DNA from 3 places in the Halomonas sp. KX33721 genome. Region 1 is predicted to be linked to each of the others. Evidence: predicted binding sites of a transcription regulator. Region 1 holds the regulator's gene; each other region holds the start of a gene.
The links. Region 1 encodes FNR, which switches genes on or off when oxygen is low (the NO sensors DNR and NnrR bind a similar motif). Its sites were predicted from a motif close to TTGATNTANATCAA; they were not measured.

Region 1 (10,418 bases):
AAAATAGCTCTTGGCCATCACATGGATGACATTGTAGAAACTCTTTTTTTGAATATGTTTTTTAACGGTAAGTTAAAGGCAATGCCTCCTAAGCTGCTAAGTGATGATCGCAGAAATATTGTAATAAGACCGCTTTCTTATTGTCGTGAGAAAGATATTGCTAAGCTGGCATCAATTGTAGAATTTCCAATTATTCCATGTAATCTTTGTGGTTCTCAGGAGAACTTACAAAGACAGAATATAAAAAACATGTTGGCAGGCTGGGAAAAACAAAAAGCGGGTTGTATTGAAAACATATTTAACGGTATCCAGAATGTAAGTCCAAGCCAACTAGCTGACTTAAATCTTTTCGATTTCCACAATCTCGATATCGACAGGTCTAGTAAAGTCATCTCGAACCATACTGGCAGTGTAGATGTTTCTTCGACCAATTTTATAGAAGCAATCAACCTATGATTTTGTAAAGAATACATTGGTGTATCTGGGCTGTCTTTGGTTATATTTTGATCAACTGCATTTGCTTAAAGCTTTTTTTTTACAAAAAATGAATTTTTTTGTATGGCTTGTGTTTGTTTTTCTTTAGAAGAAAGAAAATTAAGTGACTGTATTGTAATGCTTTACTCACTCACTCTTCCTCTTTTAAAAAAATTTGGCATATAAGGCACCTTAAAAGCCATGCCACCGAAGCTGCTCTCGGATGATGGTAAAAACATCGTGATTCGCCCGCTGGCCTACTGCAAAGAGGCGGATATTGCGGAGTTTTCGAGGCTGATGGAGTTTCCGATCATTCCCTGCAACCTGTGCGGCTCTCAGCCCAATATGCAGCGCCAGGTTGTCAAAGAGATGCTGGCGGAGTGGGATAAAAAACACCCCGGCCGGTTGGAAAGTATGTTCAAAGCGGTGACCAACGTTGCCCCTTCGCAGCTTGCCGACCGTGAGCTGTTTGATTTTGCCGGTCTGGAAGCGAAGCAGGCCGCATTGATGGAAGGGCGCATTCAGGCGTTTAACGTGAGTTAACCGCCTGGGCTTCCTCTTCCGCCAGGGTGATGAGGCGCTGCATATCCAAAATATTGACCTCGCGCCCGGAGACGGCCACCACGTTTTGCTGCTGAAAGCGGCTAAGAATACGGCTAACCGTCTCCACCGCGAGGCCTAGATAGTTGCCCATATCTGCCCGTGACATGGAAAGCCGGAAGCTATAGGGGGAGTAGCCCCGGCGCCGAAAACGGTCAGAAAGTGTAATCAAAAAGCTGGCCAGCCGCTGATCGGCAGTTTTGCGTGACAGTAAACGCATCATCCGCCGGTCGTCTCGTAGCTCCTTGCTCATGCTGCGGTAAAGCTGGCCGCGCAGTTCGGGCAGCTCCTCGGAGAGCGAGTCCAAACGGTCAAACGGAATTTCGCATACCGTGGTGGTTTCCAGGGCAATCACGGTGCCGGGGTAGTGTTCTTCGTCAATCCCATCCAGACCCACCAGCTCGCTGGGTAGAAAGAAATTGGTGAGCTGGTCGTTGCCATTCCCTTCGCTAGTCACCTGCTTCAAGCTGCCAGAGCGCACCGCGTAAACGCTGGTGAAAGGATCTCCTTGGCGAAACAGCCGCTCGCCTTTTTTCAACGGCGAGCGGCGGCGGATAATCGCATCGAACTGGCTCATATCCTCAAGCTCTAGGGCAAGCGGTAGGCACAGCGAGCTTAGGCTACAGGTTTGGCAGCGCGCCTCTTGCAGCAGTGAACGTCGTTGGCTGGCAGGATATGACATGTGGTGCTCCCTTTTTATTAGCCATCATAGGCGCAGGGGGTAGGTGTCTCGATACGCTTATAAAATCTTCGAGTAGCGTTGGTTGCCCTGATGTTGCAGGTGATTATCGAAGGCCATGGCTAAGTGCCGAATCAACAGCCGTCCGGTGGGCGTAGCTTGTAAATAGAGGCCTTGGCGCACTAGCAGGCCATCCTGCTCGGCGGTTTTCAACCGTTCAAGAGCGGTTGAAAAGTAGTCAGCGGCATTTATCTGCCAACGCTGGCCTATTGCTTCAAGGTCAATGGCCATATCGCACATTAAGCGCTCAATCACCTCTCTGCGCATTAGGTCATCCTTATTTAAGAGTAACCCTTTTACAGTCGCTAGCCTACCTTCATCTAAGGCAGCTTCATAGTGGGACAGCTGAGTGGGGTTTTGTGCGTAAACGTCGTCTACCCGAGAAATAGCCGACACCCCCAAACCAATCAAGTCGCACTGGGAATGGCTTGAGTAGCCCTGGAAGTTGCGCTGCAGCGTACCGTAGCGCTGTGCCTGAGCCAAGCTGTCCTCTGGGCGAGCAAAGTGATCCATACCAATATGTACATAACCCGCTTGGGTCAGCATCTCAATAGTGGTACGCAAAATAGCCAGTTTTTCATCCGCGCTGGGCAGGTCGGCTTCATTAATACGTCGTTGGGGCGCAAAGCGGGTTGGCATATGGGCATAGTTAAAGACCGACAGCCGTGCCGGGCCCAGTTCAATCACTTGGCTTAGGGTATCAGCGAAGCTTTGCTCGGTTTGAAAGGGCAGGCCATAAATTAAATCGAGGTTGAGCGAGCGAAAACCAAGCCGGTGCGCCTCATCCATCAAGGTTTCAGTGAGCACCCGTGGCTGCACGCGATTAATCGCTGCCTGCACCTGTGGGTTGAGATCCTGAACGCCCAGGCTTAAGCGATTAAAGCCCAGCGACTGCAGGTGGCGCAGGGTAAAGACATCCGCTTCGCGTGGGTCAATTTCAATAGCGTAGTCGCGGTCCGGTGCGCTCGATAAGCCAAACCGTGCATCCAGGCGGTCTATTAAATCGCTCATCTGCGCCAGGGTTAAGAACGTCGGCGTGCCGCCGCCCCAGTGCAGCTGCTGCACTGGCCGCTTTGTATCAAGATGCCGGGAGGTCAGCACCATTTCTCGATCCAGCCGAGACAAGTAGGGCTCGGCGAGGGCTGTATTTTTCGTGGCGATTTTATTGCACGCGCAGTAAAAACAGATTTTGCGACAAAAGGGCACATGAACATAAAGTGAGAGCGGCTTTTGGCTGGCATTGCTGCGTTCAAGCGCCTGGGTCATATCGTCAGCGGTGAACTGGTCGTGAAACGAGAGTGCTGTAGGGTATGAGGTGTAGCGAGGGCCGCTGGTGTCGTAGCGGCGTATCAGGGCGTCATCCCAGGCGGTGGCCTCAATCGCTGCAGAAATAGGGTGAGCGAGAGCAGCAGTGGCATGAACGGGCATAAGGAGCGCTCCTAAGTAGCAGGGCAAAGCAAGAACCGACCAACATAAGCGACGAGCTTCGCAGCTCGAACACGTGTTGGAATGCTACGTCAGCGTAGAAGGGAAAGCGTTGAGCTATATCAAGCGATAGGATGTTTGTATTGAGTATTGTCTAGAGGAGTTTGATGGGTAAGCTCTTAATGTCCGGCATGGGGCATCAGCGCCCAAAGCTGCCACAGGGCAAAACCGATAATCGTCAGCGCGGCAAGGCTACGGGTCGCCGGGTGACGAATTAACTGGCTGAGCTGGCGGGCGGCCAGACCCGTGGCTAACAGGGCAGGCAGCGTTCCCAGGCCGAAGGCCCCCATCAATAACGCCCCTTGTAGCGGGTCGGCAATGGCCAAGCTCCAGGCGAGCATCGAGTACACCAGCCCACAAGGCAGCCAGCCCCACAGGGCACCGAGCGCAAAGGCTTGCGGCAGGTGAACCACGGGCATCAAACGCCGCCCGACGGGTTCGATGAAGCGCCATAGCCTGCGCCCCACGGCTTCGACTTTCAATAGCCCTTTCCACCAGTTGGCGATATACAGCGCCATTAGGATCAGCATCACCGCCGCGACGACCTGCAGCGCGATACGCGCCTGAGGTGACAGCGATACTAAGGTGCCGAGCGCGGCCACCAAGGCCCCTGCCGTCATATAGCTCAGGATACGGCCCGTGTTATAGCTGAGCAGCAATCCCCCCATGCGAGCTGGGTGGCGCATGCTGGGCGGCACGGCAAAGGTGAGCGCACTCATGATGCCGCCGCACATGCCAATGCAGTGAGCACCCCCCATCAGGCCAAACACAAACGCCGCCATCAACGGCGGCAGGTCAAGTCCGGTCGGGTTCACGGCGGTGGCTCACGGTCACGGGGTGGCTTGGTACCTTTTTTGCGCTCGGCGCGCTGTTCGGGGGTGAGATCGTTCTCATCGTCGTCGAACAGAATGCGATGGGCAGGGCCTTCCAAGTCGTCGAACTGGTCATTCTTCACGGCCCAGAAGAACGCCCACACTGCCAGCCCCAACAGAATCAGCGACAGCGGAATCAGTAGATAGAGAATGGTCATACGGTCACCGGTGTGGCTGGGGCTATCTGAGGAGCGGGTGAGGTACGCCAGCGCGTGAGGCGCAGCGCATTACCTACCACGAAGAGAGAGCTTAGCGACATACCGATCGCCGCCAACCAAGGCGGTACCAGCCCCATCGCGGCCAGGGGAAGCGCAGAGAAATTATAGCAAACCGACCAAATCATATTTTGGCGCATGATGCGCCGAGTGGCGCTGGCAATCTCGATGGCCTCGACAATACGTATTAAGCGTGGGCTGAGCAAGACTGCATCGGCCCGAGTGCGTGCCAAGTCGGTGGCGCCATTCATGGCAATGGCCACATCGGCACCGGCGAGCACGGGTACATCGTTAATGCCGTCGCCAATCATGACCACACGTTCGCCCTGCGCCTGCAGATCACGCAGCCGCTCCAGCTTGCCCTCTGGTGATTTGCCCGCGTGCCAGGTGGTGATGTTGAGCTGCTCGGCTAAGCTCTCTACGGCTTCCTGCGTATCGCCTGACAGTAACTCAACGTTAAGCCCTCTGGCCTGCAGGGCGGCTACGGTTTGCGCAGCATCTTCACGGATACCGTCGTGGAGCTTAAACCAGGCCCGCGGGGCGCTATCTTCACTCAGCAGCAGCCACTGCCCGGCGCTGGGCGGCGTGAGTGGTTCCGTCGTTGCAAAATCGGGCTTGCCCAAGCGCCACGTTGCGCCGTTAAGCACGCCTTCTAGCCCGCTGCCGGTGACGCTTTTCACCTGACGCGCCTGCAGTGTGGCATCGCGGAACGGGCGAAACGCGCGGGCAATGGGATGCTCGGAGTGGGCTTCCAGCGCGGCGGCAATGGCCCGTAGCTGTTCGCTACTTTGCTCGTTTAACGGGCAGGTTTGGGTGAGCTGCATCTCGCCACGGGTGAGCGTGCCGGTTTTGTCAAAAATCACCCGCGTGGCGTTAGAAAGTGATTCGATGGCATCGGCGCGGGTGATCAGCACGCCACGCTGGCGCAGTTGCCCATGCCCTGCCGTGAGAGCCGTTGGGGTGGCGAGTGCCAGCGCACAGGGGCAGGTCACCACTAGAACGGAGAGCAGCACCCAAAGCATGCGGGAAGGGTCGATAAACCACCACGCCACGGTCACGCAAGCAGTGACCACCAGCAGGCGCAGTACGAACAGGTGCGCCATGCGCGCCGCCATTTGCGCCAAGCGCGGGCGGCTGGCAAAGGCGCGGTCGGTCAAATCGACGATGCCCGCCACGCGTGCATGGTGGCCTGCATGAGTCACCCGCACCGTGAGCGGATTCTCCATGTTTTGGCTGCCACCTACCACCTGTTCGCCCACACGGCGGGTGACGGGCAGGTACTCGCCGGTCAGCATCGACTCGTCCAGGCTAGACTCGCCATCTTCGATAATACCGTCGGCGGGGACGCCGTGGCCGGGCTTGATAAGTACGCGGTCGCCGGGGGCAAGCTCGCTAGCGGGCAGAATGCGTTCGCTGCCGTCAGCTTCCAGCCGTGTAGCAGAGACCGGTAGTACGCCACTAAGCGCATTGCCGCTATGGCCGCTGCGTCGCCTAGCGCGCCCTTCCACGTAGCGGCCAAACAGTAGGAAGAAGGTGAACATGGCGACCGAGTCAAAATAGACCTCTCCCACGTTAAACAGCACCGCGTAGCTACTGGCGAAATAAGCCCCACCAATGGCGAGTGAAACAGGCACATCCATGCCTAGCACGCCCGTTTTTAGGTCGCGCAGGGCGTTACGGAAGAATGGCTGCGCTGAAAAGAACACCACCGGCGTTGCCAGAGCGAACGAGAGCCAGTGAAACAGCGCAAAGAAGTCTTCACTGAGTTCCCCAGGCCCCGACACATAAATGGGGATGGAGAACATCATGACCTGCATCATCCCGACCGCCGCCACTATTAAGCGGCGCACATTCATGCGCTCTTCATGCTGCAGCCGCGTCTGGGCTTGGTCGGGTTCATAGGGCTGAGCATCGTAACCAATCGCGGCAAGTTCAGCGAATAGCTGCGATAGCTTTACTACGTTTGGGGCCCAGGAAACCCGCAGGCGGTGATGGGTCAGGTTGACTGCGCTAGAGACAACGCCTTCAAGCGCGTTCAAGCGGTGCTCGATGAGCCACGCGCAGGCGGCACAGGTAATCCCTTCTACAGCCAGCGTTGCCCTGACGTGGCCCTCATCGCCGTCTGGGTGAACGAACTGCGCCTGCAGCCCTGGATCGTCAAACACCGACCAAGTATCCGCTTTTGCAGCTTGACGCTCATCGGGGCGCTCGGGCAGTTCGGTACGGTAGCGGTAGTAGCTCTCTAAGCCGCCGTCGACGATGGCGTGTGCTACGGCTTCACAGCCGGGGCAACACAATGACTGGGGCGTGTCGTCCACCACGATTTGCCACGGTGCGCCGTCGGGCACCGGGCTGCCGCAGTGGTAGCAGCTTAGCGCTTTAGTGCTCATTCGCTCTCTGACCGCCCTCCGGGCAGAAGGGCAACGCTCGTTTCATTGGGGAAGCGGGCTTCGCCGATCAGGCGCCACTCGGCGTCATCGCCTTGCACGGGCTGAATCTGTAGGTACCAGCGGTAGCGCAAATTATCCGGCCCCTGAGTGATATAGCGGCCTTCGCGCACGTGTTCTAGTACGAAGGATTGATCACGGTCATCTTCGGTGGGGAAGATGAGGTCCAAATAGAGTTTATCCGGACGAGCATCGCCAGCAAGGTCGATCACAATATCGCTAGTCAGTGGGTCGATGCGCAGGTCGGCGCTCAAATTGAGTTCGCGCGCGCGCTCCTGCTTCGCCAGCACCATGTTAATAGCTTTACCGTGCTCGTAGTAATCCTCCTGGACCACCATGCCGTCGTAGCTCTTGATCGACATGATGGCGAAGCCAGTACTAAATAGGATGGACGAAAACAGCAGCCCTAGTAAAAACCACGGCCAAAACTGTTTGTACCAGGGCGGAATCGAGGTGTCTGACATGACGCATTTATCTCCTAATGTCGCTCAAGAACCGCGTTTCGCGGGTCTGGCGAATTTGCTCATCTTGCTGCGCCTGCAGCGTAAACGTAATCGCGTGGCTGGGCTCGCTTAACGACGCTGGGTCGGCCAGTACGGTAATCACCTGAGTGCGTGATTCACCCGCAGGTACACGCAGCGAGGTGTTATCCAACTGCAAATTAGGTAAGCCTGCCGCGCTAATATCATAGGTGTGATCTTGGGAGTCCAGGTTGCGCACAGTCAGGCTGTAGACGTTGCTGATCTGCCCGTCACGGGTCATTTGGTAGAGCTGAGTACGCTCGCGCTCAGCGTCAAAGCTCATCGGCGTACGGTCATTAACTGCCCAGGCAAAAGTCGCTATCATCACCACCAAAGCAACGAAATAGCCAATCAAGCGCGGGCGAAGAATATGACTTTTCTTGCCTTCCAGCGCGTTCTCGGTGGTGTAGCGAATAAGTCCTCTGGGGTAGCCCATTTTATCCATTACGCTATCGCAGGCATCGATACAGGCGGCGCAGGTAATGCATTCGTACTGCAGCCCGTCGCGGATATCGATGCCGGTCGGGCAGACCTGGACACACAGCTCGCAGTCGATACAGTCACCCAGGCCCGCTTCTCGGACCTCGGCATGGCTGAGCGATTTCTTGCGGTGGCCGCGGGGTTCGCCGCGGGCGTCGTCGTAAGAAACGATCAGCGTATCGCGATCGAACATCACCGACTGGAAGCGAGCATAGGGGCACATGTAAATGCACACCTGCTCACGCAGCCAGCCGGCGTTGAGGTAGGTAAAAACTAAAAAGAAACCTACCCAAAAATAGGACCAGCCATGGGCTTCTAGCGTGGGAAGCTCCTGGACCAGGTCACGAATCGGCGTAAAGTAGCCGACGAACGTCACGCCGGTGGCCAGGGCAATCAGCAGCCAAGCAGCGTGTTTTGCCCCCTTGCGCCAGGCTTTGTTGGCAGTCATCGGCTGATTATCCAGCTTTATGCGCTGATTGCGCGAGCCTTCGATGCGGTGCTCAAGCCAAATGAATAAAAATGTCCAAACGCTCTGCGGGCAGGTGTAGCCACACCAGACACGCCCCGCAAACACGGTGATGAAAAACAGCCCAAAGGCGCAAATGATCAGCAGCCACGAGAGAAGGATGAACTCCTGCGGGTAGAACGTGGCCGAAAAAATGTGGAATTCACGGCCCGGTAGATCAAACCACACGGCAGGGCGGTCGCCCCAGTTCAGCCAGGGGAGCAAAAAGAAGCCCATCATTAGCGCCCAGTTCGCGCTGCGTCGTACCTTTTGAAACAGCCCTTTGATCTCCCGCACGTAGATATGCCGCCGCTTGGCGTACATCTCTTGCGTGGTGGTGTCTCCCGGCGTGTGGTGCCCAACGGTTGGCGGCGTAATATCGTGGCTAGGTATTTTTTCCATGGCGGTGATCGCAGCTCAATAGGCAGGAGTGGACGATAGCCTGGCTCACGCAACCTTCATTGGTGAAGGAGATCGCGTCGCTGTATGTCGAATCGCTATACACACATTGCTAAACAATAGTGTAACGGATAGCCGGGTGGCTGAGCGGATGCTGGATGTAGAAAGGGTGCGGTATGTAACCGCACCCCTTCGTACACGCTGGCGTTAAACGCCTATCAACGGGGTTAGTCGTTGAAACGTAGGCTGTACACGTAAGCGGCCACGAGGTGAACACGCTCTTCACCAATGTAGGCTGCCTGGGCAGGCATGTGGCCATTACGACCGTTACGCAGCGTTTGGCGAATGGAGTCGTCAACGCCCTGGCCGGGTGCTAGGTAGAGCCACACGTCGTCGGTCAGGTTAGGCGCACCAAGTGCGATATTGCCTGTTCCGCTGGGGGTGTGACACGCCGCACACGCTGCCAGGAAGGTGCTTTCACCGCTGGCGGCACGCTCTGCATCATGCTCTTCACCGGAGAGCGACAGTACGTACTGAGTCAGGTTTTCGATATTGTTCTCACCGAGCTGCTGCCAGGACGGCATCAGACCGTTACGGCCATTGTTCAGCGTGGTCAGAATGTTTTCCGGTTCACCGCCGTAGAGCCAGTCGTCGTCGGTCAGGTTGGGGAAGCCGTAGCCGCCCTGGGCATTCGAGCCATGACATACGGCGCAGTTGTTCAAGAAGATACGCTCTGCCACCTGCATGGCTTCGGCATCCTGCGCGAGGTCTGGAATCGGCACTTCCTGGTACTGGGCAAAGATCGGCGTGAAGCGGTCTTCCGCGTCGGCCACTTCCTCTTCCCACTGGCTCTCCTGGGACCAGCCCAGTATGCCTGCGTAGTTGCCCAGGCCTGGGTAGAGCACCAGATAGCCAAGGGCAAATACGACGGTCAGGATAAAGAGCTTAAACCACCACTGCGGAAGCGGGTTGTCATACTCTTCAATGCCGTCAGCCGCGTGGCCAGTGGTTTCGATATTGCCATCAGCATCTGGGGTTTTGTCGGTCCGGCGGTTGGCTAACAAAATCCAAACGCTCAGAGCGATCGTGCCCAGCGTGACGACAATAATCCAGGCGCTCCAGAAGCTGGATAGGGAGTCACCCCATAAATTATTCATCTATTCTTATCTCCCCTGTCGTGGCGGGAATCCGCTTCGTGTTCTGTCGAAGCATGCTTGTCACGGGTCGGCTTCTCATCATCGTCGGCAAAGGGCAGGTTAGCCGCTTCGTCAAAGTCTGGTTTGCGACGCTTGGAGTAGGCCCAAAAAAAGATGCCTATAAAAGCGAAGATCAAAATCAGCGTGATAAGGCCGCGGAAAGTTCCCGTATCCATAACTTAACGTGTGCCCTCGAGCACGGTTCCTAACTGTTGTAAGTAGGCGACCAGGGCAGTGATTTCCTGGGTGCCACGTACGTCAGCGGTAGCAGTGGCGATATCTTCATCGGTATAGGGCACGCCTAGCTGACGCAGGGTACGCATTTTATCCGGTGTTGCTTCGCCGTCGAGGGTACGCTCAAACAGCCAGGGGTAGGCTGGCATGATCGACTCTGGCACTACGTCGCGCGGATTGTACAGGTGTGCACGGTGCCAGTCGTCGCTGTAACGACCACCAACACGCGCCAAGTCAGGCCCGGTACGCTT
Region 2 (10,418 bases), on a different contig from region 1:
TCAGCGCAACGTGCTGGAAAATCCCGGTTGGTATACCGCTTACACGCCTTACCAGCCCGAAATTTCCCAGGGCCGTCTGGAGGGATTGCTAAACTTCCAGCAGGTGATTATGGATTTAACCGGCATGGAGCTTGCTAACGCCTCCCTGCTGGATGAAGCCACCGCCGCCGCAGAAGCCATGGCACTGTGTAAGCGCGGCAATAAAAAGAGCAAGTCGAACGCGTTCTTCGTGGCTGACGACCTCTTTCCGCAAACGTTAGATGTCGTCAAAACCCGTGCCGAGTTCTTTGGCTTTGAGCTGATCACCGGCCCCGCCGAAAGCCTTGCCGAACACGATGTGTTTGGCGCTCTGGTTCAGTACCCCTCTGCCAGCGGCAGCGTCAGCGACTTAGCCCCGATGCTAAAGGCGGCTCAAGAGCGCGGCATTATGACCTGCGTGGCCACCGACCTGCTTAGCCTGGTGCTGCTGAAAGAGCCGGGCGCGATGGGTGCGGATATTGTCGTAGGTAACTCGCAGCGCTTTGGTGTGCCCATGGGCTTTGGCGGTCCACATGCGGCGTTCTTCGCCACCTCCGACAAACTCAAGCGCTCGATCCCAGGGCGGATTATCGGCGTCTCTAAAGACAGCCGTGGCAAAACCGCGCTGCGCATGGCCATGCAAACCCGCGAGCAGCACATTCGCCGTGAGAAAGCAACGTCGAATATCTGTACCGCACAAGCGCTACTAGCCAATATCGCCGGTTTCTACGCCACATATCATGGCGCAGAAGGCCTACGCAAAATTGCTGGTCGCGTTCACCGCCTGACTACTGTGTTGGCTACTGGCCTACAGCAAGCCGGCGTTCAACTAGCGAATAACACCTGGTTCGATACGCTACGCCTTACCCAGGTAGACGCGGGCAAGATTCACGGCCGCGCCATGACCCACGACATCAACCTGCACTACTTCGCCAATGGCGATGTGGGTATCAGCCTGGATGAAACGACCACCGCTCACGATGTCGCCGCCCTATTCGACGTCCTGCTGGGCGATGAGCATGGTCTGGCCGTGGCAGTGTTGGACGACCAGGTAGTGACCGATAAGCTGAGCGGTATTCCGGCCGCCTACCAGCGGGAAAGCGATTTTCTGGACCATCCGACCTTCAATCGCTACCGCAGCGAAACCGAAATGCTGCGCTACCTGAAGCGTCTTGAGAACAAAGACCTGTCGCTGGCCCATGCCATGATCCCGCTAGGTTCCTGCACCATGAAGCTCAACGCGACTAGCGAGATGATTCCTGTCTCATGGCCTGCGTTTTCCAACCTGCACCCATTTGCGCCCCGTGATCAGGTGGCGGGCTACCATCAGATGATTGATGAGCTGGCAGCGTTCTTAGTTGAAGTCACCGGCTATGACCATATCTCGATGCAGCCTAACTCAGGCGCGCAGGGTGAATACGCGGGCTTGCTGGCGATTCGCCGCTATCAGGCAGCGCAAGGTGAAGCTCACCGTGATGTGTGCTTGATTCCAAGCTCCGCCCACGGCACTAACCCGGCCTCTGCCGCCATGCTGAGCATGGAAGTGGTGGTGGTGGAGTGCGATGCCAACGGCAACATAGATTTAGAGGATTTGACCCGCAAAGCTGAGCAGCACAGCGAGCGGCTTTCAGCGGTGATGATTACCTACCCGTCCACCCACGGCGTCTTTGAGTCGCACGTTCGCAAAGTATGCGAAGTGGTGCACCAGCATGGCGGCCAAGTTTACGTCGATGGCGCTAACATGAATGCTCAGGTTGGCCTCACTCGCCCTGGTGACTTCGGCGGCGACGTGTCTCACCTGAACTTGCACAAAACATTCTGCATCCCCCACGGAGGCGGTGGTCCAGGTATGGGCCCGATCGGCGTTAAAGCGCACCTTGCCCCGTTTGTGCCTAACCATGTGGTGACGCCCATCAACGGCGTTAACCCAGAGAGCGGCGCGGTGTCGGCGGCAGCCTTTGGCAGCGCTTCCATTCTGCCGATCTCGTGGGCGTACATTAAGATGATGGGTGCCCGTGGCCTGCGTGAAGCCACCGAGCTGGCCATTCTTAACGCCAACTATATTGCCAAGCGTTTAGAAGCGTCCTATCCGATTCTCTATCGCGGCCAGAACGGCAATGTCGCCCATGAGTGCATCATTGATATTCGTCCGCTGAAGAGCGCGTCTGGTATTAGTGAAGAAGATATCGCCAAACGTTTGATGGATTACGGCTTCCATGCCCCCACCATGTCGTTCCCAGTACCGGGTACGCTGATGATTGAGCCCACGGAATCTGAATCACTCTACGAAATTGACCGCTTCTGCGATGCGATGATTGCAATTCGTGAAGAGATTGCACGAGTAGAGAGCGGCGAGTGGCCGCTGGATAATAACCCGCTGGTGAATGCGCCACACACACAAGCCGACCTAATGGATAGCGCATGGGAGCGGCCTTATGACCGCCAGCTAGGTGCCTTCCCCACCGAAGCAGTGATGGCGTCGAAATACTGGCCCTCAGTGAATCGCGTCGATAACGTCTTTGGTGATCGGCAGTTGATCTGCTCCTGCCCCAGCATTGACGAGTATCGCCGTTAAGCAGAACCCATAGCGCGATAGGAAACGCCTCTGGCCCGTTTACTCGGGTATCAGGGGCGTTTTTTTCTTGGAGACGCTGATCATGAAAGCCGTTCAACAGCTTTTCATAGCGTTTAGGTAGGACAGAATCTTGCCGACGAAGAAGATAGAGCACTTCGTTAATCGCTTGGGGAAGCGCTAACGCCTTCACCTGCCGCTGCCACGGCGATGTTTCGAGCACTAAGCGCGAGACCACCGTAAAGCCAAGCCCCCTCGCCACTGCGTCCAGCACCATGCTCACTTCATTGGTGAACCCCTGATGACGGAAATGAGTCATGGAGCGAAATTCATCGGGATAGTTCGCCCGCAGCAGCGCGTTGGCGTGGTTAATCCCATCGTAGTAGTTGATAAAACCGATACCCATTAACTCTGACAGCGTACTGCCTGCGAAATCGGCAGGTACGACCAAACAGAGCGGCTCTTTGTGCCATACCGTGCAAGTGAGCTCAGGGTGGTTAACCTGCTCGGTCACAATGCCGATATCGTAGCGGCCTTCGAGCAGGTCGTTGACGATCTCGTGGTTAAACGCAAAGCTATAGTTGACGGTCAGGTTGGGGTGCATCTGCTGCTGACCGAGAATATACGGGTAAAACATCAGCCCTACGCTGCCTGGGGATGCAATCCGGCATTCGCCGCTATCCAGCGAGTCATCATCCAAGCCATGCCGGAACTGCTCATGTTCGGCAAACAGCTTAAGTGCGTAATCATAGGCACGGCGGCCCGATTCGGTCAGGGTAAAACTTCTGCCACGGCGCTCTAACAGCGTTTTGCCAAGATAGCTCTCCAACTTACGAATATGCTGGCTAACCCCAGGCTGCGTCATCTCTAAACGACGCGCCGTTCGTGTGAAACTACCGGTTTCCACTAACGTTATAAACGTCCGAAAGTATTGGGCATTAAACATAGGGTTTAAGCAACATCCTCATTATCCATCATCGTAAGGCGCTGACGTGAAGCACTATTGTGACATGCTATCGCACCCGCTGCCGCGTGCGCTTGCAGGCCCCTAGCGTAGCACAAACGCTGCTAAGACGGGCGCTTAGCCGCATTGCTGAACAGCGCCAAGCGCCGTGCTAGTATGCAGGTTCGTTACTAACACTCTTAGGGACAGCCAGACTAATGACGCAAACCCCAGCGCCTCGTGCCACGATTTCCAGCATTATTTCTCCTGAAGGAAGCCTTGAAGTCCTCTCGCAGCATGAGGTTAATCGGCTCAAGAGCACGTCTAAAAGTGGTTTGCACGATTTACTGCGCCGCTGCGCGCTTGCCGTACTTAATTGCGGTAGCGCTACTGATGACAGCTTGGCCATTCTCGAAGCCTATAAAGATTTCGACATTGAAGTACTGCAGCAAGATCGCGGCATTCGCCTAAAGCTGACTAACGCGCCCGCAGAAGCGTTTGTAGATGGACGCATGATTCGCGGTATCCGCGAACATCTCTCATCCATCATTCGCGACATTGTGTATGTTTATAACGAAATTCAGCACCACAAGCGCTTTGATCTCAGTACGGGCGAAGGCACCACCAATGCGGTGTTTCATATCCTGCGCAAGGCGGGCACGCTTAAACCTGGTCGCGACCCTAGTTTAGTGGTGTGCTGGGGCGGGCACTCTATTTCCCGCGAAGAGTACGAGTACACCAAGGATGTGGGCTACCACTTGGGCTTGCGCGATTTAGATATCTGCACCGGCTGTGGGCCTGGGGCTATGAAAGGCCCGATGAAAGGAGCCAACGTAGCGCATGCCAAACAGCGCCGTAAAGATGGCCGTTACCTGGGCATCTCGGAGCCCGGTATTATCGCTGCCGAAGCACCTAATCCCATCGTTAACGAACTCGTCGTCATGCCGGATATCGAGAAACGTCTAGAAGCGTTTGTGCGTCTAGGCCACGGCATTATTGTCTTCCCCGGTGGCGTGGGCACCGCAGAAGAGATTCTCTATTTGCTGGGTATTCTGTTGCACCCCAGCAACCGGGAGATCCCCTTCCCCCTCATCTTTACCGGCCCTGCCAACTCCGCGGCTTACTTTCAGAAAATCGATGAATTCCTGGTATACACTCTCGGTGAAGAGATTCGCCGCTACTACACCATTATTACGGGCGACCCGGTGGCCGTTGCTCGCACAATGCGCGAAGGCATTGACCAAATTGCCGATTTCCGCCGCCAACATCAAGACGCCTTCTACTACAACTGGCGCTTAACCATCGCCCGTGAGTTTCAAGCACCCTTTGAGCCCACCCACGAAGCGATGCGCGGCCTGGCCCTTCACCGCCAGCAGCCCACCCACGAGCTGGCCGCCAACCTAAGGCGCGCTTTCTCCGGCATTGTGGCGGGTAACGTGAAAGAGCCGGGCATTCGCGCCATTGAAGCTCATGGCCCCTTCGAGCTCACCGCTGAGCCAGAATTGATGCAGCGTTTAGACGCGTTGCTTAGCTCCTTTGTTGCCCAAGGGCGCATGAAGCTTGATGGACAACCCTATACGCCCTGCTACGTGCTTAGATAGGCCCTTAGCGCTTCACCCATAGCAGGTATCGCCCATGATGCCTGCTCAAGGAAACTCGCCGTGATTATTGCACTGCTCACTTTCGCCATTGCGGGGATTATTAAGGGAGCAATTGGTTCGGGAGTGCCGGTGGTCGTTGTACCTGTATTGACCATGCTTTATGACGTTAAGCTGGCCATTGCAGTGTTGGTAGCTCCCAATCTTTTTAGCAATGCGCTTCAGGTATGGCAGTACCGCCAGCACCTTCTCCCCCTGCGCTTTCTACTCTCATTTGCCGTAGCCGGTGGCGCTGGCATTGTACTTGGCACCTGGGGGCTAGTAGCGCTCTCACCAACACTGCTATCGCTAGGCGTCGCTGCAGCAATCCTTTTGTATCTCATCATCAAGCTGGCCAAGCGTACCGCAACGCTACCCTTTACGGTCGCAAAGCGAATTGTACTCCCTGTCGGTTTGTTGGCGGGTGTGCTTCAAGGCGCTGCGGGCATGTCCGCCCCGGCGTCAGTGACCTTTCTGAACGCAATGCGCCTGGAGCGTCCGGTGTTCATCGGCTCGATTTCGGTGTTCTTCGTGGCGATCACCCTGGTGCAGATTCCGGCTCTGCTCAGCGCCGGGATTCTCACCTGGGAGCGCTCGTTGTACAGCCTGGCGGCCCTGCTGGTCATTCTGGCGGCCATGCCCCTGGGCGCCAGGCTGGGCAAACGCCTGCCGCATCGCTGGTTCGACAGGCTCATCATGTGCCTGTTGGCCACAATTGCCATCAAGATCGTCGTGGATGCATTGATGGCCTAGTCTATACTGGTGCATGATCGCGGCCGAACCGTACTCGGCATTCATGTCATGTATACTTCTTGACTCTTTATCTCTGACTTCAGCACCAAGGAAAGGAGCGACCCATGGAAATGATCAACCAGTTGAGCGATGGCAAGGCCAAAGCCTTTGCCAAACACTGTTTTGAAAGCTATTCCCCGGAAGAACTGAACGCAGCGGCGGCCGGCAATCCTGACAAGGACCAGGCCGACCACTGGGGTATTACCGAAGGACAGTGGCAAGAAGCCGTGACAGCGGCCCTTGCTGACCACAAAGCCCAGAGTGACTGAACACCTCTTATCGCACTGACGTTGCCGCTGCCTGCCCATGGCAGGCGGTGGCACTCACCTCCTCCGGCGCAAGATGCTTTTTTCCACCTCGACCACGCCATACACGGCCATACTTCCCACCAGAATGGCAAGCCAGTGGCGAGCAGCCAGCCCCTCGCTAACCAGCACGAACTGCATGAAGGGTAAGTAGGTGAACCCCAGTTGCAGCAGCAGGACCAACCCGATGGCAACCCACACCGGCCGACTGCCAAACACGCCTTTCCAGGTCACCGTGCTGTTGAGCAAATAACGGCTATTGATCAGGTAAGCGGCACTGCCCGCCACCAGCATATTGACCGCGCCCGTGCGGGCCAGCGCTTCGCTACCCCCCTGCCCCAGAATCCAGTTGAAAATGCCGAATACGCCCACCAGCAGCAGCAGTGATACGAACACCACCCGCCAAAGCAGAAAGAGATCCAGCAGCGGCGCTTTGGGGTCCCGGGGCGGCCGCTGCATCAGATCCTTCTCGCCAGATTCGAACGCCAATGCCAGGCCCAGCGTAATGGCCACCACCATGTTCACCCACAGCGCCTGCAGCGGAGTCACCGGCAGGCTCGTGCCCGCCAGCACGGCCAGCATGATGGCCAGCCCCTGGGCACCGTTGGTGGGCAGGATGAAGGTAATCGTCTTGCGAATGTTGTCGTAAACCTTACGCCCCTCTTCGATGGCGTGGACGATGGTGGCGAAATTGTCGTCGGCCAGCACCATTTGCGAGGCATCCTTGGCCGCTTCCGTTCCTTGAATGCCCATGGCGACACCCACATCTGCCCGCTTGAGCGCCGGGCCATCGTTGACCCCATCACCCGTCATGGCGCACACGCCTCCACGCGCCTGCATGGCCTTGACCAGCCGCAGCTTGTGCTCTGGCGACGCCCGAGCAAACACATCCACCTCCAGAATGACCGCTTCGAGCTGCTCATCGGTCATGGCCTCCATTTCACGCCCAGTCAAGGCCCGCTCGGTGTGCTGAAATCCCAGCTGCCGCGCAATGGCCAAGGCAGTGGCAGCATGGTCTCCGGTGATCATCACCGGGCGAATACCGGCGCGCTGGCAGCGTTTCACCGCCTCGATGGCCTCTTCACGGGGCGGGTCCAACAGCCCTATCAACCCCAGCAGGCGCAACCCCGACTGCACATGAGGGTGATCGAGCTCAGCGTCTTCCTCCATTGCCTTCTCGGCAATCGCCAGCACCCGCAAGCCTTTCGAGGACAGCGCTTCGATATGCGCCTCCCACTCGCTGGCCACCAGCGGGGCTTCGCCTTCATCGGTGATCACATGGCTGCTCATTTCGATAATGCGATCCGGCGCACCCTTGACCAGCAGCTGCCGCCCACCCTCAAGGTCATGCAGCGTGGCCATGTACTTGTGCTCTGACTCAAAAGGAATCGCATCGAGACGCGGGTACTGCTGGCGCAACGCCAGGTGATCGAGCCCCGCTTTCTCGGCGGCCACCACCAGCGCCCCTTCGGTGGGGTCGCCAAAGATGCGATAGCGTTCATCTTCCTGGTGCAGCTCGGCATCGTTGCACAGCACGCTGGCCAACAGGCAACGTTGCAAGGCAGGCTCATGGGCCAGTCCATTGCACTGCTCCTTGGCGGCAGCTCCTTCCCGGTATAGCTTGCCATGCGGGGCAAAGCCGATACCCTCGAGCGTGAAACGGGCATCCTGCAGCCAGATGGCCTGGGCTGTCATCTCATTACGGGTCAGCGTGCCGGTCTTGTCGGAGAAAATGGTGGAAATCGAACCCAGCGTTTCCACGGCGGGCAGCCGCCGGATGATGGCCCGCCGCCTGGCCATGCGCTGAACGCCCAGCGCCAGGCCAATGGTTACAATCGCAGGCAGGCCTTCGGGAATGGCCGCTACCGCCAGGCCTACGGCCGCCATGAACATCTCGCCCAAGGGCTGCTGATGCAGCCAGGTACCCAGCAGCGCCGTGATCCCAGCGGCCAGCAGGATAAACACCGCCAGCACTCGGCCAGCTCTATCCAACTGCTGTAGCAATGGCGTCTTGATCTGCTCGACACTGCGCAGCAATTCGGAAATCTTGCCAATTTCCGAGCGCCCTCCGGTCGCCACCACCAGGCCACGGGCATTCCCCTGCACGACCAGCGTGCTGGCAAACGCCATGTTCGAACGCTCGGCCAGCTCGGTATCGTGGGCCAGCGGCGCGGGCTGCTTATCGACGGGCACCGACTCACCGGTCAGGGCAGCCTCATCGGTTTTCAAGCGCCGTACTTCCAGCAACCGAACATCCGCAGGCACGCGATCCCCGCTCTCGAACAACACGATATCCCCTGGCACCAGCGCTTCGGCGGGCACCGTGGTACGCTGGCCATCGCGCAGCACGTTTGCCTGGGGAGACAGCATGTTGCGAATACTGTCCAGCGCCTGCTCGGCCTTGCCTTCCTGGAAAAAGCCGATCAAGGCAATGATCAACACCACGCCCACGATGGCGGCCGCATCAATCACGTGGCCCAGCAGAGAGCTGGCCACCGCCGCGACCACCAGAATCAGCATCAGGATATTGGCAAACTGCGCCAGCAACCGCTTGTACCAGGGGCGCCCCTGGGCCTGCTCCAGGCGGTTTTCTCCATACTGAGCCAAACGCGCTGCTGCTTCTTCGCGGCTCAAGCCTTCACGGGTCGCCGACTGTTGCGACAACGCTTCGTCTACCGATAGCCCATGCCATGCCTTGGGCGTTGCAGCCTGCCTGCCTGTGCGACTCATCCCTGCCTCCTGGTCGATGCTCTCGAGTAGGTATCTCACCTTGCACCAGAGCATACCGTACCCAGCTACGCAGGATGCCTCCCACCGCTAAAAGCTTGACTTGCATCAAGAGTACCCAAACGCCAGCCTATTTAATCTGCATCATGCAACCTGAAAGAGTGCTGTACTAGACTGTCACGCAGACCAACAGTAAACGCCGACGGCGCTACATCCACAGAGTACGTCAAAAGGATTGCCACACTGAGGAGGTGCTGCATGGAGAAAGCGGTCATCGACATCATTCGAGAGAAGGAAGGCCTACCCAACAGCATGAGCGACAGCGACATTGTGCGTGAGTACAAAGGCACCTATACCGCGGCCCGCGCCGCCATCAGCGTGGACCATAAGCCGCTGGATCAGGTGATGGCCGATACCATGGCCAAAATACTGCCCTTTATGCGCCATGATCGAAAGAAGAAAAAGTGAACCAACGAAAAAAGCCGCTGCAATGAATGCAGCGGCTTTTTCGATATTGGTCGGAGTGACAGGATTCGAACCTGCGACCTTTGCAACCCCATTGCAACGCGCTACCAAGCTGCGCCACACTCCGATGTCTGTTTGGCATTTGCCTCAAGACGGTGCGTATACTAGCGTTTTATACGCCAAATGAAAAGCACTTTTTGCGCTTTCTTTTCAATCGCTTGCCACTAAGCGTGGTCGGCTGCTTTTAATAAGGACGCCATGGCGTCGTAAACCTTAGGGGTAGTTACTAGCAACTGCTCCGGGTAGAGGTCTGCCGGTACACCGTCAGGCACCTCGCTTAAATGCCCCACCCGCGCGCCTGCTTCGCGAGCAATGACCCAACCCGCCACAAAATCCCAGGGCGATACGCTTTCGTAGTAGGCATCTAAACGACCGCAGGCCACATCACACAAATCCAATGCCGCTGAACCATTACGCCGGACATCCTGACAGCCTGTGAGTACTGCTTCTAAGCGTGGCAGAAGTTTTTTACGCTGCTCTTTTTGATAGGGAAAGCCGGTACCTACCAGCGTGCTTTCAATGGTCTCAGCGCCGCTCGGCTGAATCGGCTGCTGATTGCAGAATGCGCCTAGGCCCTCTGCTGCACTAAAGGTTTCACCTAAAAACGGCGCATGTATCACGCCTACTTTACCTACCCCCTGCTCCATCCAGCCGATTGATACCGCTACATGGCGCAGGCCCTGGGCAAAATTAACGGTGCCATCAATCGGATCCACAACCCAGAGCTGCTCGGCGGGGGTATGCAGCGCATGCTCCGGGCTTAGCTCCTCGCTTAACCTTGCTTCCTCTGGGAAGTACTCCTCCAGGCGCTGGCTAATCAGCGTGTCGACGGCAACGTCCACATCAGTAACTAGCTCGACCCCTCCTTTCAGCCGCTGGCTAAACCCTTGCTGCTCTCT
Region 3 (10,418 bases), on a different contig from region 1:
CTGGCGCAAGACATCAAGCCCTCCGATATCATGACCCGCGAGGCGTTCGAGAACGCCGTGACCGTGGTGATTGCACTGGGTGGCTCCACCAATGCGGTGCTGCACCTGATTGGCATGGCGCGCACCATCGGTGTTGAGCTGACCCTGGCAGACTTCACCGAGATCGGTAAGCGCGTGCCGGTGCTGGCCGACCTGCGCCCCAGCGGCCACTACATGATGAGCGAGCTGGTGGCGATTGGCGGTATCCAGCCGCTGATGAGAATCCTGCTGGATGCTGGGCTGCTCAACGGCAACTGCTTAACCGTGACTGGTAAAACGCTGGCGGAGAATCTCGCTAACGTCGAGCCGTACCCGATGGATCAGCAAATCATCGCGCCGCTGGGTAACCCGATTAAAGCCGAAAGCCACCTGCGTATTCTGTTTGGCAACTTAGCGCCGGAAGGGGCGGTGGCGAAAATTACTGGTAAAGAGGGCACGCGTTTTAGCGGCTCGGCGCGGGTGTTTGGCTCGGAAGAGGAAGCCCAGGCACGCATCAACGATGGCACCGTAGTGGCGGGGGATGTGGTGGTGATTCGCTACGAAGGCCCGAAAGGCGGCCCCGGCATGCGTGAAATGCTCACGCCTACCTCAGCCATTATGGGCCGTGGCTTGGGCAACGATGTGGCGCTGATTACCGACGGACGCTTCTCCGGCGGCAGCCACGGTTTCGTGGTGGGCCATGTCTCCCCGGAAGCCTTCGACGGTGGCCCGCTGGCGCTGGTGGAAGATGGCGACCCGATCACTATCGATGCCGAAGCCGATACCATTGATGTGCATATCAGCGATGAAGAGATGATGCGCCGCCGTGCGGCCTGGCAACAGCCTGAGCCGCGCTATCGTAAAGGCGTGTTGGCGAAGTATGCCAAATTGGTCAGCTCGGCCAGTACCGGTGCGGTGACCGACCAAGAATAACCTGTGAAGAGTCACCGGCACGGTTAGGCTGTCACTAAGTCGTCAAGCGCAAGGCGTACCCTTAATGCCTTGCGCTTTTTAATGAGTAAACGGTGGGCACGATGGCGGTAGAGAATAAGATACGAGGACGAGCCAGCGAGGTTTTTTGGGCATTTTTAACGCTGGGGCTGACCTCCTTTGGCGGGCCGGTGGCGCATCTGGGCTACTTTCGTACGGCGTTTGTTGAACGCCGCCAGTGGCTCAGCGAGCAGGCCTACGCGGATTTGGTCGCGCTATGCCAGTTCTTGCCGGGGCCAGCCAGTAGCCAGGTAGGCTTTGCCTTAGGGTTGATGCGCGCTGGCCCCTGGGGGGCGGCGATGGCGTGGCTGGCGTTTACGCTGCCCTCTGCTATCGTACTGGTGCTGTTTGCATTGGGCGCGGCAGTGCTGGATGGCCCGGTGGCCAGCGGCATCATTCACGGCTTAAAAGTGGTGGCGGTGGCCATTGTGGCCCACGCGGTGTGGGGCATGGCGCGCAACCTCTGCCCGGATAAAACCCGCACGGGAATTGCCCTGGCAGCGGTGTTCGCGGTGGTGCTGGTTAGCGGGCCGTTGGGGCAGGTGGCGGCGATTGTGCTGGGCGGCGTGGCGGGGCTGCTGCTTTGTCGCCAAAGCGCTGCAGCATCGTCTAGCGAATCGCTGCACTTCCCGGTGACACGCCAAGCGGGCACGCTGGCGTTACTAATATTTGCGGGGCTGTTGGTGCTCTTACCGCTGTTGGCGGCGAGTGCGGGTTGGTTGAACGTCGTCGATGCGTTCTACCGTTCAGGCGCGCTGGTGTTTGGCGGTGGCCATGTGGTGCTGCCGCTGCTGGAAGCGGAAGTAGTGCAATCGGGTTGGGTCACGGCGGATGAGTTCTTGGCCGGTTACGGCGCAGCGCAGGCGGTGCCAGGACCGCTGTTTACGTTTGCTGCATATTTAGGGGCGCTGTTGCCGGGAATTCCCAGCGTGATTGGCGCGTTACTGGCGCTGCTGGCGATTTTTGTACCGGGGTTTTTGCTGCTGGTCGGCGTGCTGCCATTTTGGAACCAGTTCCGCCAGTGGAGCAGTGCTCAAGCGCTGATGCGTGGTGCCAATGCGGCGGTGGTGGGGATTTTAGGCGCGGCGCTTTATCAGCCGGTGTGGACCAGCGCCATTCTTGGGCCGTACGAGTTTGTGCTGGCGTTGACGGGCTTTCTGCTGCTCACCGTATGGAAGCTGCCTGCATGGGTAGTCGTGATCGTCGTCGCTTTGGGTGGGGTAGTGATCACGCTGTAGCATCACTACCCCAGCCGGTTTATACGCGGCTTACTTTAACCGGTAACCCTTGGCGCACGCTGGCGCCGCTAATCGGTTCAAGCCAAGTGCCGTCTACCGCCCGCGTAGGGTCTTTAAACCCCAAGTCGTTGATGTTGATGCCTGCCCGCATCCACGGCATATCAGGCTGGGGTTCACCGTCAATGATGTGTGGTGTGGCGCCTAAATCTTTATGACCGTAGCCGTGTTCAATACCCAGTGCGCCGGGCACAACGCTTTCGCTTACCAGGGCTAGCCCCACCACGCTGCCGCCAGGGCTTTCAATGCGAATGGTGTCGCCGTGCTGAATGCCAAAGCGTTCGGCATCTTGGCGGTGCATTTGCACGGGGTTGTAGGGCTTGATCATCCGCAGCCGTTCGTTACCGATGGCGTAGGAGTTCATCAGATTGGATTTGAACGAGAATGCCAGTAACGGCCACTCTTGCTCTGAGAAGATCTCCCGCATGGGCTGCTTATTCGCCATTTGAGGCAGCGAGTGACACGGTACGCCCCGGTTTGGCAGCCCATTGGTGGTATCAATGCTGGTGCCAACCGCTTCGTTATAGACACACAGGGTTTCTTTCCACTGGCGTTTTAAATGTTGGCCTACGAAGTGTTCGCTGGCATCTTCAAAACGTCCACCCCGGGCGTACAGATAGGCCACACGGCTGCGCTCGTCGGCTTTCAGCGTACGTTCAAGCTTAGGCAGCAGCGGTGCAATGCCACTATGGGCAACGTCAGTTTCGTTCGCTTCTGGTAGCGGCGTCTCTTGGAAGGCAATATTGGCCGCTGCCCGCAAGTAGTAATCTTCAGCGCGGTTGAGGGGGTGCAGATTGCCATCAGTATCGGGGATGGCGTTATCACCGAAGCCCGGCAGCCCCAGCCGTTTAGCTACGGCAATAAAGAAGCTATCCATAGACACCGGCTCGCCTTCGGCGGTTTTTTGTTGGCGCGGTTCAACCACCGGCCAGCACGCGGTGGTCAGCTTGCCTAGCGTGCCTTTCCAGGAGCCTGTAAAGCCCCATACTTCGTACATCACTGAATCCGGTACGATGTAATCGGCGTAACGATTGGTCTCGTTGATAAAGCCATCAACCGCGACAAATAACCCTAGTCGGCTGGGATCTTTTAACTTATCGACAACGACGCCTTTCAGGCCCGCTTGGCCATAAATCGGGTTGGCCATGCAGCCAATCAGGGCTTTGATGGGGTAAGGGTAACCATCCAGCGCAGAAGGTAAATGCTCGGTGAGGGTGGGTGGCGCGAGTGAGCGCCAAGGAGCCTTCGCAGGGTAAGGGTTCTCACCAGCCGCTACCTTACGCTGGTACTCCGATGATTTTTCATAGGGGAAACGTGAGCGCGAGAGAAACACGCCCTGTGGGCCACGCTTGCCGGGGAAATTAGCTAAGTCGTAGCGTGGGCCTTCGCCGGTGCCTTTATAGGTGCCACCGCCCACCGCGCTGCCGCCTTTCATGTTGTAGTTGGCTGCCAATAGGTTGAGCATTTGAACGCCAAAGGCAGCGTAGAAGCCGTTGCCTGACATCATACCGCCGTGGCAATTAACGGCTGCCTTGCGGCCGTGGCTGGCGTACTTTTTGGCTAAATCGATAATCGTTGCTTTGGGAATACCACAGTGTTCCGCGTAGGTGTCCATGTCGTATTCATGGGCCGATTCACGCAGCAGCGTTAGGCTGGTTTTAACGGTGACGGTGCTGCCATCGGCAAGCTCCACTGCGCGCTCGGCAAATAGCTCGGCGGCCATGACATCTTCGCTGAGCGCGAATTCGCCGTCTGACACGACGACGGGCATATCCGCATCGCTACCGGCCTCAGCAAGCCCCAAATCGCTGGCGCGCAAAAAGTAGCCACGGCGCGGATGTTCAAACGTATCAATGACCAAGTGCGTCGCGTTGGAGTGGGTGGTCTCGCCTGCAGCATTGGCAGCGGTCTGGCCCGGCAGGGCGAGGAAGTCGCTCGCGTAACCCTCGTTATCCAGTAGCCACTGAATCATCGCCATGGCAAAGGCGCTGTCGGTGCCGGGGCGAATGGGCACCCAGCGGTTATTATCCGCCGCGTGGGAAGTGGCGGCATTTAGCGCGGGGTCGACTACCACGTACTCAAGGGTTCCTGCAGCGCGTGCCTGAGCAAGCAAGCGGCCCTGACGCTTAAACGGGTTGCCTGCTTGGCTAGGCGCGCAGCCGATATACATGATGAACTGTGCGTTCTGAATATCGGGTTTTACATGGGCATTGGTGACAATATTGTTCATCACGGCCCCCGACCCCATGCGGAACGCCAAGCCGCAATAAGCACCGTGGTGGCCGTAGTTGCGGGTAGCAAAGGCGTTGAGCGTGAAGCGCTTGAGTAAATCTGAGCGCCCGTAGTCGGTGGCTTCCATGACCATCAGCTGATTCGCCTTGGGGCCGTACTCTGGATTGGCAGGGTCGATAGGCGTGTCATGGTCGTGAATGGCGCGCAGCCCATCCACATGGCCTTCACCAAACAGATCGCCCCCCTCACAAATCTCTTCAATCAGCTGTTCAAACGAGATTTTTTGCCACTCCCGATTACCGCGCTCGCCAACGCGCTTCAAGCAGTGGTCGATACGGAACGGGTTAGTGATCTGGCTCATCATGGCATTTCCGCGGGCGCAGGCGGTAGAGCGGTTAACCTGCCCCTGTTCGCTGTAGGCGCTGACGCTGCGAAGCGCATCGGCCACTGGGGTGCGCATCGGTAAATGGTCATCTGCAGAGAGCGGATGGTAAGGATTGCCAGATACCCGCAGCACTTCGCCTTGGGTGTCATCAATGCGTACCCGTACGCCGCACTGGGTGGTGCAGCCGTAGCAAATGGTAAAGGCGGTGCGTTGATCGGGAGTGAGGGTTAGCTCGCCAGTGGCTAAGTCAACGCGGTACTCCGGCGTAAGCGAGTTGCCGTGAATGTTGTGCTTGGGTTTTTCCCCCGCGCTGCCACTGAGTCCTTTGGCCATCTTGGCAAGCGGGTCAGCGTAGCCTACTGCAAAGGTGGCGGCACCGCCTGCGGCAGCGGCGCCTTTGAGAAACCGGCGGCGTGAGGGGTCTTGAGCAGACTTAGCCATGGTTAGGCGCTCCTTGTTCGGCGTTAAGCGAGTCACTAGGTGTATTGGTATCGAAAGAGGGCGGCGGTTTAACGCCACCTTGCTGGGCTTGCCGCCATGGGATAAATAGCTCAATCAGTAAGATAGCGGCGAACCAAAGCCCAAACGTACCGAGAATACCTAACAGTCCGGAAGAGCCAGCGGGGATGCCATAGTGGTGAAAGCCTGCGCTGTTACGGGCGACGTGCTGAACGTCCATCAGCACCACCCAACGGAACATCCAGCCCATATGAATGGCTACCAAACCAAGTAGCCAAGCCCAGGCAAACAGTGCGGGTTGGCGTTGGGTAAAGCGTGAGAGTAACCACGCCACCGCTATAAAGAGCGTTATGCCAGTAATACCGCCCCACAGCGCGGTGCTACGCCAGGAGGGACTGTGACGAACAGACTCCAGCGCTGCTGCGACCGAGCCAATGTTGGCGTTAATACCATCCAGGTACCAGCTAGCCGCGATTAAACCCGCCACGGCACAGAAGGCGAGTAGGACATACAGCGTTTGCCGAACGGTGGCGTGCGAACACAGCCCGCTTACCTGGTTGAGTACCAACACCAGCCCTGCTGCCGCGATGAAGCCTGTCGCGACCAGCATGGGCGGAAGCCATACGGTGTTCCATAGCGGGCGTGCTTTCACAATGGCAAGCTCCGCGCCGGTATAAAGCATAATGCCGCTGGAAAGCAGTAGTGCGGCTACCCCCACGATGGCCACCAGTGCCCTTGGAGTAGCGCTATCGCCCAGACTTAGCCATTTAGCCATCCATCCGCTCAGCCCTGGCGCATTGCGCTGGGCTTGGAGCGCCGGGCGCCAAGCCAGCCAGGCAAGGCCCAGTACGCTGACGAGATAGAGCGGCAGAACCACGCTGCCGATGGACATCCACGAGTGGGTGTTGGCGTAAGCATAAAAGTGCCAAAAGCGCAGCGGTTGGTGTAGATCTGCAAGTAGTGCAACAGGTGCGACCAGCGTGGTGCTGACGCAAGCGATGAGTGCAAGACGTGCGGTGGGCAGCCACGCTTTTTTGCCGAAGATTAACGCGGGGGCTGCAAGCCAGAGACTCGCGTAGGAGACGGCGATCATGAAAAAGTACTGTACTGCCCAGGGGTACCAGGCAATGTCATAACGCGGGGCGAGCAGTTCAATGGTGGAATTCATAGCCCATCTCCTGGCCGTGGGGGTCAAACACTTCAAGCGCCACGGGTCCCGCCACGGGGCGTGTAGTGAAGCGTTCATCCATCCCGAGGTAGAACACTTGGGGAAGCGTGTTTTTTTCTGGCTGAAGTACCATCAGTGCATCACGGTGCTCTTGAATCATGCGGCTGATTTGGCTGTCAGGATTGCGCATATCACCAATAATCCGCGCACCTCCAACACAGCTTTCAACACACGCGGGCAGTAGCCCTGCCTCTAAACGGTGCGCGCAGAACGTGCATTTGTCGGCGGTTTGGGTACGCTCGTTAATAAAGCGGGCGTCGTAAGGGCAGGCGTTAACGCAATAAGCGCAGCCCACGCAGCGGTCGCTGTCCACCACCACGATGCCATCCTGCTGTTGGTAGGTAGCTTCAACGGGACAAACGGGTACGCAGGGCGGGTTTTCGCAGTGATTGCACAGCCTGGGCAGCATAAACGTGGCCAGCTCACCGCTCTCCTGATGCTGCACTTCGTACTGGGAGACCGTGGTTCGAAACTGGCCAAGCGGGGCGGCGTTCTCAATATGGCACGACACTGTGCAAGCCTGGCAGCCGATGCATTGGCGAAGATCAATCAGCATGCCGTAGCGCTTTGCGGGATCACCTTCCCGTCGAGCAGGCTGTTGATTAATGCCTGCTTGGGCAAGGCTAGAAAAGGGTATCAGTGCAGCGCCTGCACTTAATCGGGCCAGCTGGCCGAGTAGCGAGCGGCGTATGGCGTCCATAGCGCCTCCTTAACTGATGAACAGGTCATTCGCAGGGGCGAATGGTCGGGGTACGCTAAGACTACTCCTTACGTTGAAGGGGAAAGTTGATTCTCGTCAATGAGTTAGCGCACTTTACTTAATGCTCACTTAATCTTAAAACGCTAACTGATTGTTTTCATGAAAGACGTCCTATTAAGCGTGACAAACAAAAACAGGCTGACCCAATGGGCCAGCCTGTATCGAAAGGGGGTAGATTCTGATGTAGTAGCTGTTGCTATGGCGCCTCCAGCTCTAACGTGCGGCGCAGGACATTAAGCTCGTTGATGTCCAGGTGCTCTAGCCTTCCGGCGAGCAGGTCGCTGATCTTTTGAACGGGTAAGCCAGCCTGGCGGGCTATTTCGCGGCTTCCCAGATCTGATACGGCGATCAGGCGGGTAATAATACGCATGAGGCGCGTACGTTTTTCTAGTTCCCTGACATCGAGGTCAGGGCTGCTTCGCGGAGGATCTAATGATTCTGCGTGAGCAGTTGAGTATGCCGTACTCATGTGACTCCATCAGTCGGAAATGACAAACACACAATGCCGCCAACTCACGCGGTTTTCAATGCCTAATTTGATGAAAATTTCACGCAGCGAGTAACACCCGCAAATGCCCGTGGCTCTGGTAAACTATGCGCCTTCCTATTTCTGAGTGAGCTGCGCACTGTGCGCGGCTTATGGACTGCTTTCTAGCTTAAATAGGCCGTTGGCCGAGGAGTTTTGCATGTCGAACAGCGCACCCAAGGTGGGCGTGATCATGGGGTCGAAGTCTGATTGGCCGGTCATGGAGCACGCGGTGGCGATGTTAGAGCGGTTGGGCGTTCCCTACGAAACCCGTGTGGTATCGGCGCATCGCACACCCGACCTGCTGTTCGAATATGCAAAAAGTGCCGCTGAGCGTGGCCTGCAGGTGATTGTGGCAGGCGCAGGCGGTGCCGCTCATTTGCCGGGTATGGTCGCATCACAAACGGCACTGCCGGTGCTGGGTGTGCCGGTGGAGTCTAAAGCGCTGAAGGGCTTGGATTCACTGCTTTCCATCGCCCAAATGCCGGGTGGTATTGCGGTAGGCACCCTGGCTATTGGCAAAGCCGGTGCCACCAACGCAGGCCTGCTGGCCGCACAAATTGTGGGTCTTCAGGACAGCGCCGTGCGCGAAGCTGTTGAGGCGTTCCGCGCCGAGCAGACCCAGTTGGTGCTGGATAACCCCGACCCGCGCCCTGACGTAGACTCCTCGGCCCAATAGGTAGCCATCATGAGCGCACAGAGTGCAAAACATATGATTGCAAAAAACATTGGTGTCCTCGGTGCAGGCCAACTCGGGCGTATGCTGGCGCTGGCAGGTTATCCGCTGGGCAACACCTTCACCTTTTTAGATACCACCGGTAACCCCAGCGCGGGTATCGGCGAGGTGATTGTCGACCCGGAGAACCAGCATCTGGCGGCGTTTCTGGATAAGGTCGATGTAGTGACCTATGAATTCGAGCACCTCCCCGTTGAGTTGGTAAAGCAGATTGAGCAGCACAAGCCGGTTTATCCCGGCAGTCGCGCTATTGCGGTGTGCCAAAACCGTGTAGAAGAGAAAACGCTGTTTGATCGCTTGGGTATTCCCACGCCGGCCTATCGCGTGGTGGAAAGTGCTGAGCAGCTCGCTGCCGCCGCCGCTGAGCTTGGTTGCCCGGTAGTGGCCAAATCAGTCACGGAAGGCTACGACGGCAAAGGGCAGGCGGTGCTGAAAGCACCGGAACAGGCTCAAGAGGCGTGGGACTCGATTGGCCATACGCAGCTCATCGTCGAGGCGTTTGTCGATTTTGTGCGCGAAGTATCGATGATTGCGGTGCGCGGCCGCGATGGGGATGTGGTGTTCTACCCCATGGCAGAGAACCAGCACGTGGGCGGCATCCTACGCTACTCCGTGGCCCCACTGCCGGATTTAGACCCCAGCGTTCAACAAACCGCCGACAGCTACATTCGTGCGCTGCTGGATGAGCTGGATTACGTGGGCGTGCTGGCGCTGGAGCTGTTCCAAACCCGCGACGGCAGCCTGCTGGCCAACGAAATGGCCCCCCGGGTGCATAACTCCGGCCACTGGACGATGGATGGCGCGGCTACCAGCCAGTTCGAGAACCATCTGCGGGCAGTTCAAGGCTTGCCGTTAGGCGCAACCAACGCCATTGCGCCCACCTGCATGGTGAATGTGATTGGCCTGGAAGGTGATAACGCCGCGCTGCTGGCCATTGCCGACACCCACCTGCATCGCTATGACAAAGCCGAGCGCCCAGGGCGTAAGCTGGCTCACGTTAACGTCGTGGCGTCGAGTCACGCCGAGCTGCTTGAAAAAGTGCGTGCTTGTCAGGCGTTGATACCCGATGCGCCCCCCGTTGAGTGGAGTTTTGAATCTACGTTATGAACAACGAAGCCGCCTGAAAAGGCGGCTTTTTAATTTCTGATGGTGACTACTTTTGTGACTTAAACGTGCTAAAACAGATGTATTAAACAAAGCCTAACCAATAAGATTGGCGTTAAGCCGACTGAAGAACAGGGAGTTTGTATGTCGCCCCCCACACCCCTCGCCGCCACGGCGATGGCCTCCGGGCTGCGCAGTGGTTATCAGCGTGACTATCACATCACCATGCAGCGTTTGCGTGGCGAAAAAGTGCGCCTGCTTTACGACAACCTTTGGCAGCCAGTGCTGAGCAGCGTGCTGGCGGGTGGGCTGCTGGTAGCGGCCATGTGGCCGGTGGTGGATGCCGCGCTACTGCTGGGGTGGTTTACGGTGCTGGTGGCGATTTCAGGATTGAGATTACTGCTAGCCCAGCGGTTTAAGCGCCTGCCTGCGCTACAGCAGCAGCGCCAGCGCTGGCTGCGTTGGTTTGCCATCGGTGCCATTGCATCAGGGTGCGTGTGGGGGACTTCGGGTGTGCTGCTGTTTAGCCACGACCACCCCGGCCAAATTGCCGCGCTCTCGATTGTGCTGGCCGGTATTGCTGCGGGGGGCGTGACCACGCTCTCTTCGGTGTGGTGGATTGCCATTGGCTTTGTATTGCCCATTCTACTGCCCCTGAAGTTTCAATTTCTGCTACAGGGCTCGT

Region 2: a site for FNR is predicted at 9,093-9,106, ahead of A3220_RS08780 (HAD-IC family P-type ATPase). Genes of this name have one in related genera too.
Region 3: a site for FNR is predicted at 7,394-7,407, ahead of dsrO (sulfate reduction electron transfer complex DsrMKJOP subunit DsrO). Genes of this name have one in related genera too.

Annotation. Positions count from the first base shown of each region.
Region 1 is NZ_LVIA01000016.1:155,805-166,222, reverse strand. Features, by position in the region: gene ttcA (tRNA 2-thiocytidine(32) synthetase TtcA) at 1-456, shown strand, start outside; partial or broken gene A3220_RS07420 (tRNA 2-thiocytidine(32) synthetase TtcA) at 649-1,017, shown strand; gene fnr (fumarate/nitrate reduction transcriptional regulator Fnr) at 1,004-1,756, opposite strand; gene hemN (oxygen-independent coproporphyrinogen III oxidase) at 1,814-3,241, opposite strand; gene A3220_RS07405 (sulfite exporter TauE/SafE family protein) at 3,418-4,113, opposite strand; gene ccoS (cbb3-type cytochrome oxidase assembly protein CcoS) at 4,110-4,328, opposite strand; gene A3220_RS07395 (heavy metal translocating P-type ATPase) at 4,325-6,775, opposite strand; gene A3220_RS07390 (FixH family protein) at 6,772-7,296, opposite strand; gene ccoG (cytochrome c oxidase accessory protein CcoG) at 7,304-8,740, opposite strand; gene ccoP (cytochrome-c oxidase, cbb3-type subunit III) at 8,965-9,894, opposite strand; gene A3220_RS07375 (CcoQ/FixQ family Cbb3-type cytochrome c oxidase assembly chaperone) at 9,891-10,109, opposite strand; gene ccoO (cytochrome-c oxidase, cbb3-type subunit II) at 10,113-10,418, opposite strand, start outside.
Region 2 is NZ_LVIA01000020.1:158,548-168,965, reverse strand. Features, by position in the region: gene gcvP (aminomethyl-transferring glycine dehydrogenase) at 1-2,593, shown strand, start outside; partial or broken gene A3220_RS16865 (LysR family transcriptional regulator) at 2,655-3,536, opposite strand; gene ppnN (nucleotide 5'-monophosphate nucleosidase PpnN) at 3,752-5,134, shown strand; gene A3220_RS08790 (sulfite exporter TauE/SafE family protein) at 5,195-5,923, shown strand; gene A3220_RS08785 (hypothetical protein) at 6,028-6,231, shown strand; gene A3220_RS08780 (HAD-IC family P-type ATPase) at 6,286-8,997, opposite strand; gene A3220_RS08775 (hypothetical protein) at 9,253-9,462, shown strand; tRNA gene A3220_RS08770 (tRNA-Pro) at 9,510-9,586, opposite strand; gene A3220_RS08765 (inositol monophosphatase family protein) at 9,684-10,418, opposite strand, start outside.
Region 3 is NZ_LVIA01000005.1:42,381-52,798, forward strand. Features, by position in the region: gene ilvD (dihydroxy-acid dehydratase) at 1-951, shown strand, start outside; gene chrA (chromate efflux transporter) at 1,053-2,246, shown strand; gene A3220_RS01705 (molybdopterin dinucleotide binding domain-containing protein) at 2,266-5,361, opposite strand; gene nrfD (NrfD/PsrC family molybdoenzyme membrane anchor subunit) at 5,354-6,547, opposite strand; gene dsrO (sulfate reduction electron transfer complex DsrMKJOP subunit DsrO) at 6,531-7,307, opposite strand; gene A3220_RS18120 (XRE family transcriptional regulator) at 7,564-7,836, opposite strand; gene purE (5-(carboxyamino)imidazole ribonucleotide mutase) at 8,054-8,572, shown strand; gene A3220_RS01730 (5-(carboxyamino)imidazole ribonucleotide synthase) at 8,582-9,736, shown strand; gene A3220_RS01735 (diguanylate cyclase) at 9,878-10,418, shown strand, end outside.